3 regions of the Pseudomonas sp. GW821-FHT09C10 genome follow, and region 2 is predicted to be linked to each of the others. Evidence: riboswitches for the same ligand, from Rfam matches in the RefSeq annotation. Region 2 holds a riboswitch; each other region holds the start of a gene.
What was found. A riboswitch is a leader RNA that binds a small molecule or an ion and turns the genes downstream of it on or off. The one in region 2 is predicted to bind cobalamin.
Positions count from the first base shown of each region.

Region 1: it holds a riboswitch for cobalamin, as region 2 does, so the genes downstream of both, AC07OT_RS26170 (ABC transporter substrate-binding protein) here and cobW (cobalamin biosynthesis protein CobW) in region 2, are expected to answer to the same signal.
Region 3: it holds a riboswitch for cobalamin, as region 2 does, so the genes downstream of both, cobO (cob(I)yrinic acid a,c-diamide adenosyltransferase) here and cobW (cobalamin biosynthesis protein CobW) in region 2, are expected to answer to the same signal.

Region 1 is NZ_JBWKPE010000016.1:164,307-167,576, reverse strand. It holds gene AC07OT_RS26180 (M4 family metallopeptidase) at 1-422, opposite strand, end outside; gene AC07OT_RS26175 (DNA/RNA non-specific endonuclease) at 552-1,481, shown strand; cobalamin riboswitch at 1,518-1,711, shown strand; gene AC07OT_RS26170 (ABC transporter substrate-binding protein) at 1,826-2,836, shown strand; gene AC07OT_RS26165 (FecCD family ABC transporter permease) at 2,833-3,270, shown strand, end outside.
Region 2 is NZ_JBWKPE010000010.1:199,790-203,059, reverse strand. It holds gene AC07OT_RS19875 (hypothetical protein) at 1-693, opposite strand, end outside; cobalamin riboswitch at 1,025-1,224, shown strand; gene cobW (cobalamin biosynthesis protein CobW) at 1,315-2,376, shown strand; gene cobN (cobaltochelatase subunit CobN) at 2,380-3,270, shown strand, end outside.
Region 3 is NZ_JBWKPE010000012.1:104,029-107,298, reverse strand. It holds gene AC07OT_RS22030 (PQQ-dependent sugar dehydrogenase) at 1-984, opposite strand, end outside; cobalamin riboswitch at 1,084-1,340, shown strand; gene cobO (cob(I)yrinic acid a,c-diamide adenosyltransferase) at 1,414-2,025, shown strand; gene AC07OT_RS22020 (cobyrinic acid a,c-diamide synthase CobB) at 2,022-3,270, shown strand, end outside.

The DNA of each region.
Region 1 (3,270 bases), on a different contig from region 2:
TTGTTATAGTTCTGGCCAAAGTGCACGGTGGCATCCAGCGCCATGCCGGCGTCGTCGATGGAGTTGCGGTCGAACACCTCTTCGAAAAAATCGAACGTGGCACCCAAGCCGTCATAGGCTTCGTCCACGGCGGCGTCGCCACTGGCGGGCTGGCCTTCACCGCGGATCAGCTTGCCCGGCAGGCTGTCGGTGCCTTCGGCGCTGTAGATCGAGCGCCGTTTGCCGGCGCCCATGACCAGGGCCATGTGGGCCGGCCCCTTGGCGGGCACTGCGACCATGCGCAGCGAACGGAACGTGCTGTCCTTGGCGCGGGTGCGCAGCGCGATGTCGCGCTGGGCCTTATCACCGTGACGCGCGATCTGGTCGAGCATATACGGCGGGATCAGGCAGAAAATCGGGTTGCGGTGGTGGCGATCACACATTAGCTGGCTCCCTGTTGGCATATGGTGTAGCTCCGGTAACCGTTTGAGGATAGCCCCCCAGGGTTAACCCGTGTCATCAATTGTCATCAATCTATGTTGCAGTCGTGTTTATCCAAGGAGGACTTACCCATGCCAGCCCGCAAAGCCAAAATCGATCTTGCGCACCGCCCACGACTCGCCGATCTGCGCCCTTTGATCGCGACCAATCCCACCCTGATGGAAGCCCGGGCGGCGAAGCCCCGTGTCACCGCGGCCAAGGATCTACAGGACCGACAGGGCTACGCCGAGGACTTTCTCAGCAGCTTCACAGTGCCCTGGCCCACCGCCGATGAGGCATTGGCGGACGACGTCCAACCGCTGCGCCTGGACTACACGCATTTCTCGGTGACGATGTCCCGTTCCCGACGACTGGCGCTCTACGTGGGCGTCAATATCGACGGCGGGCAGCATGTGGAGATTATCCGCAGCAACGACACCTGGGCCTACGATGGGCGCCTGCCGATCAGCGCCCAGGTCGGCGAAGAGCTCTATGCCAGCAATGGCCTGGATCGCGGCCACCTGGTACGGCGCCAGGATCCCAACTGGGGCGATGCGGCAAACACCGCCAACCTCGACACCTTCCACTTCACCAACTGCTCGCCGCAGATGAGCGGGTTCAACCAGAAGACCTGGCTGGAACTGGAAGACTACATCCTCAATAACACGCAACGTTGGAAAGCCCGGGCAACGGTGTTCAGCGGCCCGGTGTTCGCCGACGACGACCGCCTTTACCGTGGCATCAGAATCCCCAAGGCGTTCTGGAAGGTGGTGGCCTACCTCAGCGATGACGGCAAGCCCTCCGCCAGCGCCTACATGATCGACCAAAGCCGCGAGTTGGGTCAGCTCGACCTGATGTTCGGCCAGGTCAGGACCTACCAGCGCAGCGTGATCCAGATCGAACAATTGACCGGCATCCGCTTCGCCAACCTGGCGGACTACGACGGTTTCAGCAACGAAGAGCGCGCCACGGGCACGCGAATTGAAGCGCTGATCCGCGGCCCCGAGGATATTCGTCTCTGACCGGGCGCCCTTCGGGCTGTATCGCCTGGCCCTAATCAACTACCATACCGCGCCGGTTCCCGAACGGGACTAATAGGGAATCCGAAGCGCGGTACACCGCGTCAATCGGAACTGCCCCCGCAACTGTAGGTGCCGAGCCTGCTCCCCACTGCCACTGGACCGCGTCCGGGAAGGCCGGAGCGTGGCGACGACGCATCAGTCAGGAGACCTGCCGGCCCAGTAATCACTAACCGGCGGGGTGTCCGGGAAGGACCTCCTTGCCTGCCCGTTCGGCAGCGTTCGAGGGCGTATTTCCGAACCGTACCTCCCCTGTTTCCACGTACGGTTCACACGGAGATCGCCTCATGCTGCCACGCGTTACCGCCCTGATCAGCGGCCTGGGTTTCTGCGCCCTGGCCCACGCCGCCCCCACGCATTACCCGCTGACCCTGGAAAACTGCGGCAGCACCCTTACTTTCCCGCAGGCGCCCGCGCGCAGCGTGACCATCGGCCAGGCCGCCACCGAAATGCTCTATGCCCTCGGCGTGGCTGACCGCGTGGTGGGCACTTCGCTGTGGTTCAACAGCGTGTTGCCGCAGTTCAAGGCGCAGAACGACAGCATCGAGCGCCTGGCCAACAACGAGCCCAGCTTCGAAGCAGTGATCGCCAAGCGCCCGCAACTGGTGGCCGCCGAGCTGGAATGGGTGGTGGGCCCGCAAGGCGTGGTCGGCACCCGCGAGCAGTTTCACGAACTGAAGATCCCCACCTACCTGCTGCCCTCCGACTGCGAAGGCAAGGACAACCTGGTGGGCGCCGACGGCACGCGGCTGGAGCCGTTCCGTATCGAGACCATCTACAAAAGCATCCGCCAGCTGGCGCAGATTTTCGATGTACAGGATCGCGGCCAACAGTTGAACGATGAGCTCCAGGCGCGCCTGGCCAAATCCGTGGCCACCGTGCAGAGCAAAGGCCTCAAGCAGGCCAGCGCGCTGGTGTGGTTCTCCAGCGCCGAACTGGCCAGCGACCCCTACGTGGCCGGACACAAGGGCATTCCGGAGTTCATGCTCGAAACCCTCGGTTTGCACAACGTGGTGCAATCCGATGAAGAATGGCCCGCCGTCGGCTGGGAAACCCTCGCCAAGGCCAACCCGACCTTCCTGGTAATCGCCCGCATGGACCGCCGCCGCTACCCCGCCGACGACCATGAAAAGAAACTCGCCTTCCTGCGCAGCGACCCGGTCACGCGCAACATGGACGCGGTGAAAAACAACCGCATCATCATCCTCGACGCCCTGGCGCTGCAGGCCAGCATCCGCATGTTCGACGGCCTTGAACACCTGGCCACGGCCATCGACGGCTACGACCTGCCGCAATGATCCGGACCTTACTCGCCCTGGCGCTATTGCTGATCGCCGTGCTCGCCGGCGTGGCCATCGGCGAAACCGCCATCTCGCCCCAGGTGGTGCTACAGGTGCTCGCCAACAAACTGTGGGCGGCCGGTTACGTGCTGGACCCGATCGATGAAGGCGTGGTGTGGAACTATCGCCTCACCCGTGCCCTGGTGGCCGCCGCCTGCGGTGCGGGGCTGGCCACCTGCGGGGTGATTTTGCAGTCGTTGCTGCGCAACCCGTTGGCCGATCCGTACCTGCTGGGCATCAGCGCCGGGGCTTCGACCGGCGCGGTGCTGGTGGCGTTGATGGGCGTGGGCGGCGGGCTGATTTCATTGTCGGCCGGCGCCTTTGTCGGCGCGATGGCGGCGTTTGCCCTGGTGATCCTGCTGGCGCGGGCCAGCGGTTCGTCCAGCGGCACC
Region 2 (3,270 bases):
GTACGTAATATTGGACAAATTAAACCTGTCGTCTGGTTTGGTTGAATGCAAGAACGCGCCACGCGTTATATCCAACTGACGAAGCAGGCTAGGCCTATTAAGAAGCTCTCTGGCAACGGCTGTTGCATTGTAGGAGAAGTCTCGGGTGCTCCGTATTTCCCGTGCGGCCTCTCGCAGTTCGTTAAAGTTTACATATTCATCGTTAGCACCTTCGGCGAACTCGCGAAAATAAACTCTGACTTGCCCCAGCAAAGACCCATCGCTAAGACTTTTGAAGTCTTCAGCGATAATAGCGACATTGTTCCAGGTTGCCTCGCCGTAGGGCTCTCCACGGATGTGTGAAAAGAGTGACGTCATTAGGTCTGGGCGGCTGATGACCTCCTTCGCAAGCTCTATTTGCTCTTGTTTGGCATCTCGTCCGTCGTGTAGTTTGCCTGCCGCCATCTTTTTTAGGTCGGTCAGGCGAAAGCTGTTGCGTGCCTTACCGTTCGGGCCTTCCAGATCACGGAAATGGTCCAACAGTTCTTTGGCCAGCAACGGGTTGCTGTGGTTCTCGAAAAAGGTAATGTCTGATGGTTTTTTTTGTGCCGCTGCGAGGGGCAGAGAATCAGTTTTGGGGTGTACGTTGCCAGTCACTTCGATCGATGCCGAAGGGAGGGGCGCAGTAGTTTGAGTGCGTATTGAAAATTCCATAGTGTTTTTATCCGAGTTGGCTATGCTGCGTTAAACTTCGTCTATTGGCAAAGCTGCTCCGGGGATGGGTGGTGTTTTTCGATGTTTCTGTTCCCTGTACTCATTTGGGAACTGATTACGTTAAGTTGCAGCGCTTCTTTAATTCGTATGGACTAAATAATTAGTCTGGCTTCAAGGCGAGCTTTTACATAAGTTGCGCACTATTGCCGTCTGCACTGATATCAAAGGTTCTGAACCAAACGCCTAATGATGGGCGTCCGTTTTCAACCCCTGGATAGTGTTCAGGCGGGCGGTCAGGCCGTTTCGACATTGACCCGCTCGTACTCACTGCGTAGCCTTGCACCCTCGAGGTTCTTCGGCCCAGGCCGAAGCTAAGAAGGGAACGCGGTTCAAGCCGCGGCTGCCCCCGCAACTGTGAAGGGTTTATCTGACTGCCACGCCACTGCCACTGCGGCGGGAAGGCGCAGTCGGCGCCGGTCGCAAGACCCGCAAGCCCCAAGCCAGGAGACCTGCCTCGCCACCGATTTTCCAATTCAACCGGGCGGGGTGATCCGGTGACGAAATCCGCTTCTGCGCGCCGCAGGGCCCATCGTCCCGTATGCCCGCCCCAAAGGGCATCCGATGAAAACACTGGCCAAACTCCCCGTCACCATCGTTACCGGCTTCCTTGGCTCGGGCAAGACCACCTTGCTGCGCCATATGCTCGACAACGCCCAGGGCCGTCGCATTGCGGTGATCGTCAACGAATTCGGCGAACTGGGCATCGACGGTGAGATCCTCAAGCAGTGCTCCATCGGTTGCACCGAAGAAGAGGCCAACGGCCGCGTGTACGAGCTGGCCAACGGCTGCCTGTGCTGCACCGTGCAGGAAGAGTTCTTCCCGGTGATGCGCGAACTGGTTGCCCGTCGCGGCGACCTCGACCATATCCTCATCGAAACCTCGGGCCTGGCCCTGCCAAAACCCTTGGTACAGGCCTTCCAGTGGCCGGAAATCCGCAGCGCCTGCACGGTTGATGCGGTCATCACCGTGGTCGACAGCCCGGCCGTGGCCGCCGGCACCTTTGCCGCGTTCCCGGATCAGGTCGACGCCCAGCGCAAGCTCGACCCGAACCTGGACCATGAATCGCCGCTGCACGAGCTGTTTGCCGACCAGTTGGCCAGCGCCGACCTGGTAATCCTCAACAAATCCGACCTGATCAGCGCCGAAGACCTGGCCCGTGTGCGCCTGGAAGTCGCCGAAGAACTGCCGCCGGCGGTGAAGATCATCGAAGCCAGCAGCGGTCGCCTGCCGTTGGACGTATTGATCGGCCTGGGCGCGGGGTCCGAAGAACATATCGACGCTCGCCATAGCCACCACGATCATCACCACGAAGGTGAGGAAGATCACGATCACGACGCCTTCGATTCCATCTCCATCGACCTGCCCCAAGCCGACGAAGCGCTGCTGCTCGACGCCCTGAACCAATTGGTGGTTCAGCACGGCATCCTGCGGGTCAAGGGCTTCGCCGCCATCCCGAACAAGCCGATGCGCCTGCTGATCCAGGGTGTGGGTACGCGTTTCGACAAGCACTTCGACCGTGCCTGGGGCGCCGACGAAGCGCGCATCACGCGGCTGGTGCTGATCGGCCAGGAGCTGGACGCGGCGGGCCTCGAAGCGCAACTACGCGCCGCCCTCAGCGTTTAACCCATGCACCTGCTCAGGACTCAGCCCGGTGGTTTCGTCGCGGACGACAATATTGCCGACCTTGGCCAAACGCCCGCCGAACTGGTGATCCTGTGCAGCGGCGATTCCAGCCTGGCGCTGCTGGCCGAAGCTGCCCAGCAGTTGCCCGAGGATTACCCCAGCCTGCGCCTGGCCAACCCTATGCAGGTGCAGAACCACGCCTCGGTCGATTTGTATGTCGATGAGGTGCTGCGCCACGCCAAGGTCATCCTGATTTCCCTGCACGGCGGCATCGGTTATTGGCGCTACGGCATCGAGCGCCTGGTGGAGCTGGCCGAGCGCGGCATTACGCTGATCCTGGTGCCGGGGGATGACCGCCCGGACCCGGAACTCAGCGGCCTGAGCACGGTGAGTGTCGAACAGCGCGACCGCCTGTGGCACTTCCTGCGCCAGGGCGGGCTCGCTAACGCGCTGGATTTTTTCCGCTGCCTGGCCAGCGGCTACTTGGACCGCGATTACCCGTGGGCCGAGCCGCAGACCTTGCCGCGCACCGCGATCTATCACCCGCACAAAGCCAACCCTCGCCTCAATGACTGGCAGACCGATTGGCACGCGGATTGGCCCGTGGCGGCGGTGCTGTTCTACCGCTCCCACTTGCAGGCGGCCAATACCGGTTTTATCGATGTGTTCTGCCAGCGTTTGCAGGCGGCGGGCCTTAACCCGTTGCCGATGGCGGTGGCCAGTTTGAAAGAGCCCGGCTGCCTGGCGGTGGTCGAGGACCTGCTGGATGAGGTCGGCGCGGCGGTGATCCTGAACACCACCGGTTTTGCCCAATCCAGCCCCGAAGCCCCGCATCTGCGGCCATTTCGCCGCAATATCCCGGTGATCCAGGCGATCTGCGCCCAGGATAACCAG
Region 3 (3,270 bases), on a different contig from region 2:
GATTGCCTTGGCCACCAGGTCCAGGTTCTGCGGCGTGACGCGCACATCCACATGCTGGCCGTAATAGCTGAAGGGCCAGCCATAGAACCCGCCATCCTTGACCGAGGTGATGTAGTCCGGCACCAGGTCGCTGCCGATCTCGTCGCGCTCGTTTACCGCGGTCCATAGCTTGCCGCTCTGGGGTTCCCAGGCCATGCCGTTAGGGTTGCGCAGGCCGGAAGCGAAAATGCGCTGCTGGCCGCTGGCGCGATCCACTTCCCAGATAGCCGCCCGGCCCTGTTCCGCCTCAAGACCGTTCTCACCGACGTTGCTGTTGGAGCCGACACTCACGTACAGCTTGCTGCCGTCCTTGCTGGCGATCACGTTCTTGGTCCAGTGATGATTCAGGGGCCCGCCCGGCAGGTCGACCACCTTGGTGCCAGGTGCCTTGATCGCGGTTTCGCCCGCTTGATAGGGGAAGCGCAGCAGTTTGTCCGAATCGGCGACGTACAGGTCATTGCCGACCAGTGTCATACCGAAGGGCGAATTGAGGTTTTCCAGGAACACTGTACGGGTCTCGGCAACCCCATCGTGATCGGCGTCGCGCAGCAGGGTAATGCGATTGGGGCTCGGCACCCCGGCACCGGCGCGGCCCATGACCTTCTCCATGACCCAGCCGCGAATGCCCTTGGAATCATCCGGTTTGGGCGGCGCATTGGTTTCTGCCACCAGCACATCGCCGTTGGGCAGCACATACAGCCAGCGCGGGTGGTCCAGGCCTTCGGCGAACGCCGCCACTTGGGTGCCGGCCGCTGCTGTCGGCTTCGCACCATGCGGCCAGCCGATGGCCGGGGCAATGTTCACCGTGGGAATCAGGGTTTTGTTCGGCTCCGGTAGCTGCGGCGACGGCCCGGTGCCGTCGGACACCTGCAGGGTGGAGCTTTCACCGCAGGCGGCGAGGGTGCCGGCGAGCATGATGAGTAGGGCGAGTCTGGTTTTATGCATGGTGTTCTCCTTGATACCTGTAAGGGTAGAGGAGGGCGCTGGTGCGATGGTTCAAGTGCAAGGCCAGCTTTAATTGACGCTCCACCCCCAACCCACTAACCTTCGCGGCTTGTTCCAGGTGCTCTGTGACCCATGGGTCGACCGAGTGAAACAGGGAAGCCGGTGAGCGAGCGCACTTGTACACAGTGCTGCCGCGATTCCGGCGCTGCCCCCGCAACGGTAAATGAGTCAAGACGGTGCCTTTTGCCACTGTATCGCCCGCGATATGGGAAGGCGCGCCGTCGGCGTGTTCGCTCTGTCGATGAGCCAGCGCACCACTCATGAGCCCGGAGACCGGCCTAGATCATCCAACAGCATCACGGTGGGCGATGCTTGGCTGTCTGTTTTTTCCTGCCTGCCGTTTTTGTCCAGCCCCAATGGAGAGCTGCCATGACCGATACCCCCGACCGCGACGAACGCCACCTGGCGCGCATGCTGCGCAAAAAAGCCGTGATCGACGAGCGCATCGCCAATTCCCCCAATGAGTGTGGCTTGCTGCTGGTGCTGACCGGCAACGGCAAAGGCAAGAGCAGCTCGGCATTCGGCATGCTCGCGCGCGCCATGGGCCACGGCATGCAGTGCGGTGTGGTGCAGTTCATCAAGGGGCGCAACAGCACCGGTGAGGAGTTGTTCTTCCGCCGTTTCCCCGAGCAAGTGCGTTTCCACGTGATGGGCGAAGGCTTCACCTGGGAGACCCAGGACCGCCAGCGCGATATCGCTGCCGCCGAAGCCGCCTGGGCCGTGTCCCGCGAACTGCTGCAAGACCCGCGCATCGGCCTGGTGGTGCTGGATGAGCTGAACATCGCCCTCAAGCATGGTTACCTCGACTTGGACCAGGTCCTCAGCGACCTGCAAGCCCGTCCGCCGATGCAGCACGTGGTCGTCACCGGCCGTGGCGCCAAGCCTGAACTGATCGAAATGGGCGACACCGTCACTGAAATGGGCATGCTCAAGCACGCGTTCCAGGCCGGGATCAAGGCACAGAAGGGCGTCGAACTTTGAATCAGCCCCGTCACTGCCCGGCCGTCCTGATCGCCGCACCGGCGTCCGGCCAGGGCAAAACCACCGTCACCGCCGCGCTGGCCCGTTTGCACCGCAACCTGGGGCGCAGGGTACGCGTGTTCAAATGCGGCCCGGATTTCCTGGACCCGATGATCCACGAGCGCGCCAGCGGTGCGCCGGTGTATCAATTGGACATGTGGATGGTGGGCGAGCAGGAAAGTCGTCGGCTGCTGTGGGAAGCGGCGGGTGAGGCCGACCTGATCCTGATCGAAGGCGTGATGGGCCTGTTTGATGGCACACCGTCCAGCGCCGACCTGGCGCGGCATTTCGGCGTGCCGGTGCTCGGTGTGATCGACGGCACCGCCATGGCCCAGACCTTTGGCGCCTTGGCCCTGGGCCTGGCGCGTTATCAGCCGGACCTGCCGTTTGCCGGGGTACTGGCCAACCGCGTCGGCACCCTGCGCCATGCGCAGTTGCTGGAAGGCAGCCTCACCGAAGGCTTGCGTTGGTATGGCGCCCTGTCCCGCGAAACCGGGATCGAACTGCCCAGCCGCCATTTGGGCCTGGTGCAGGCCAGCGAGCTGAATGACCTCGACGTGCGCCTGGACGCCGCCGCCCAGGCATTGGGCAGCAGCTGTGAAGTCGCATTACCGCCACCGGTGACCTTCGCCGCGCCGGAAGTGATCGTGGCCGAACCATTGCTGGTCGGTGTGCGCATTGCGGTGGCCCGTGACGAAGCCTTCGCCTTCACCTATGGCGCCAGCCTCGACCTGCTGCGGGCGATGGGGGCCGAGTTGCACTTCTTCTCGCCGATCCATGATCGCCAACTGCCCGAGGCCGACAGCCTGTACTTGCCCGGCGGTTACCCGGAATTGCACCACCAGGCGCTGTCGCAAAACACGCCGATGCTTGACGCCATTCGTAACCATCATGCCGCCGGCAAACCCTTGCTCGCCGAGTGTGGCGGCATGCTCTACCTGTTGGATTCGCTTACCGATGTCGACGGCACCCGCGCCGAGCTGGTCGGCCTGCTGCAAGGCGATGCGGTGATGCAAAAGAAACTCGCGGCCCTGGCCCTGCAAAGCGTCGAACTGCCGGAAGGCGTGCTGCGCGGACACACGTATCACCATTCCCTGACCAGCACCGAGTGCCAGCCGATTGCCCGTGGCCTGAGCCCGAACGGTGGGCGCGGTGCCGAAGCGGTGTTCCGGCAGGGGCGGATGACGGCCTCTTACGTGCACTTTT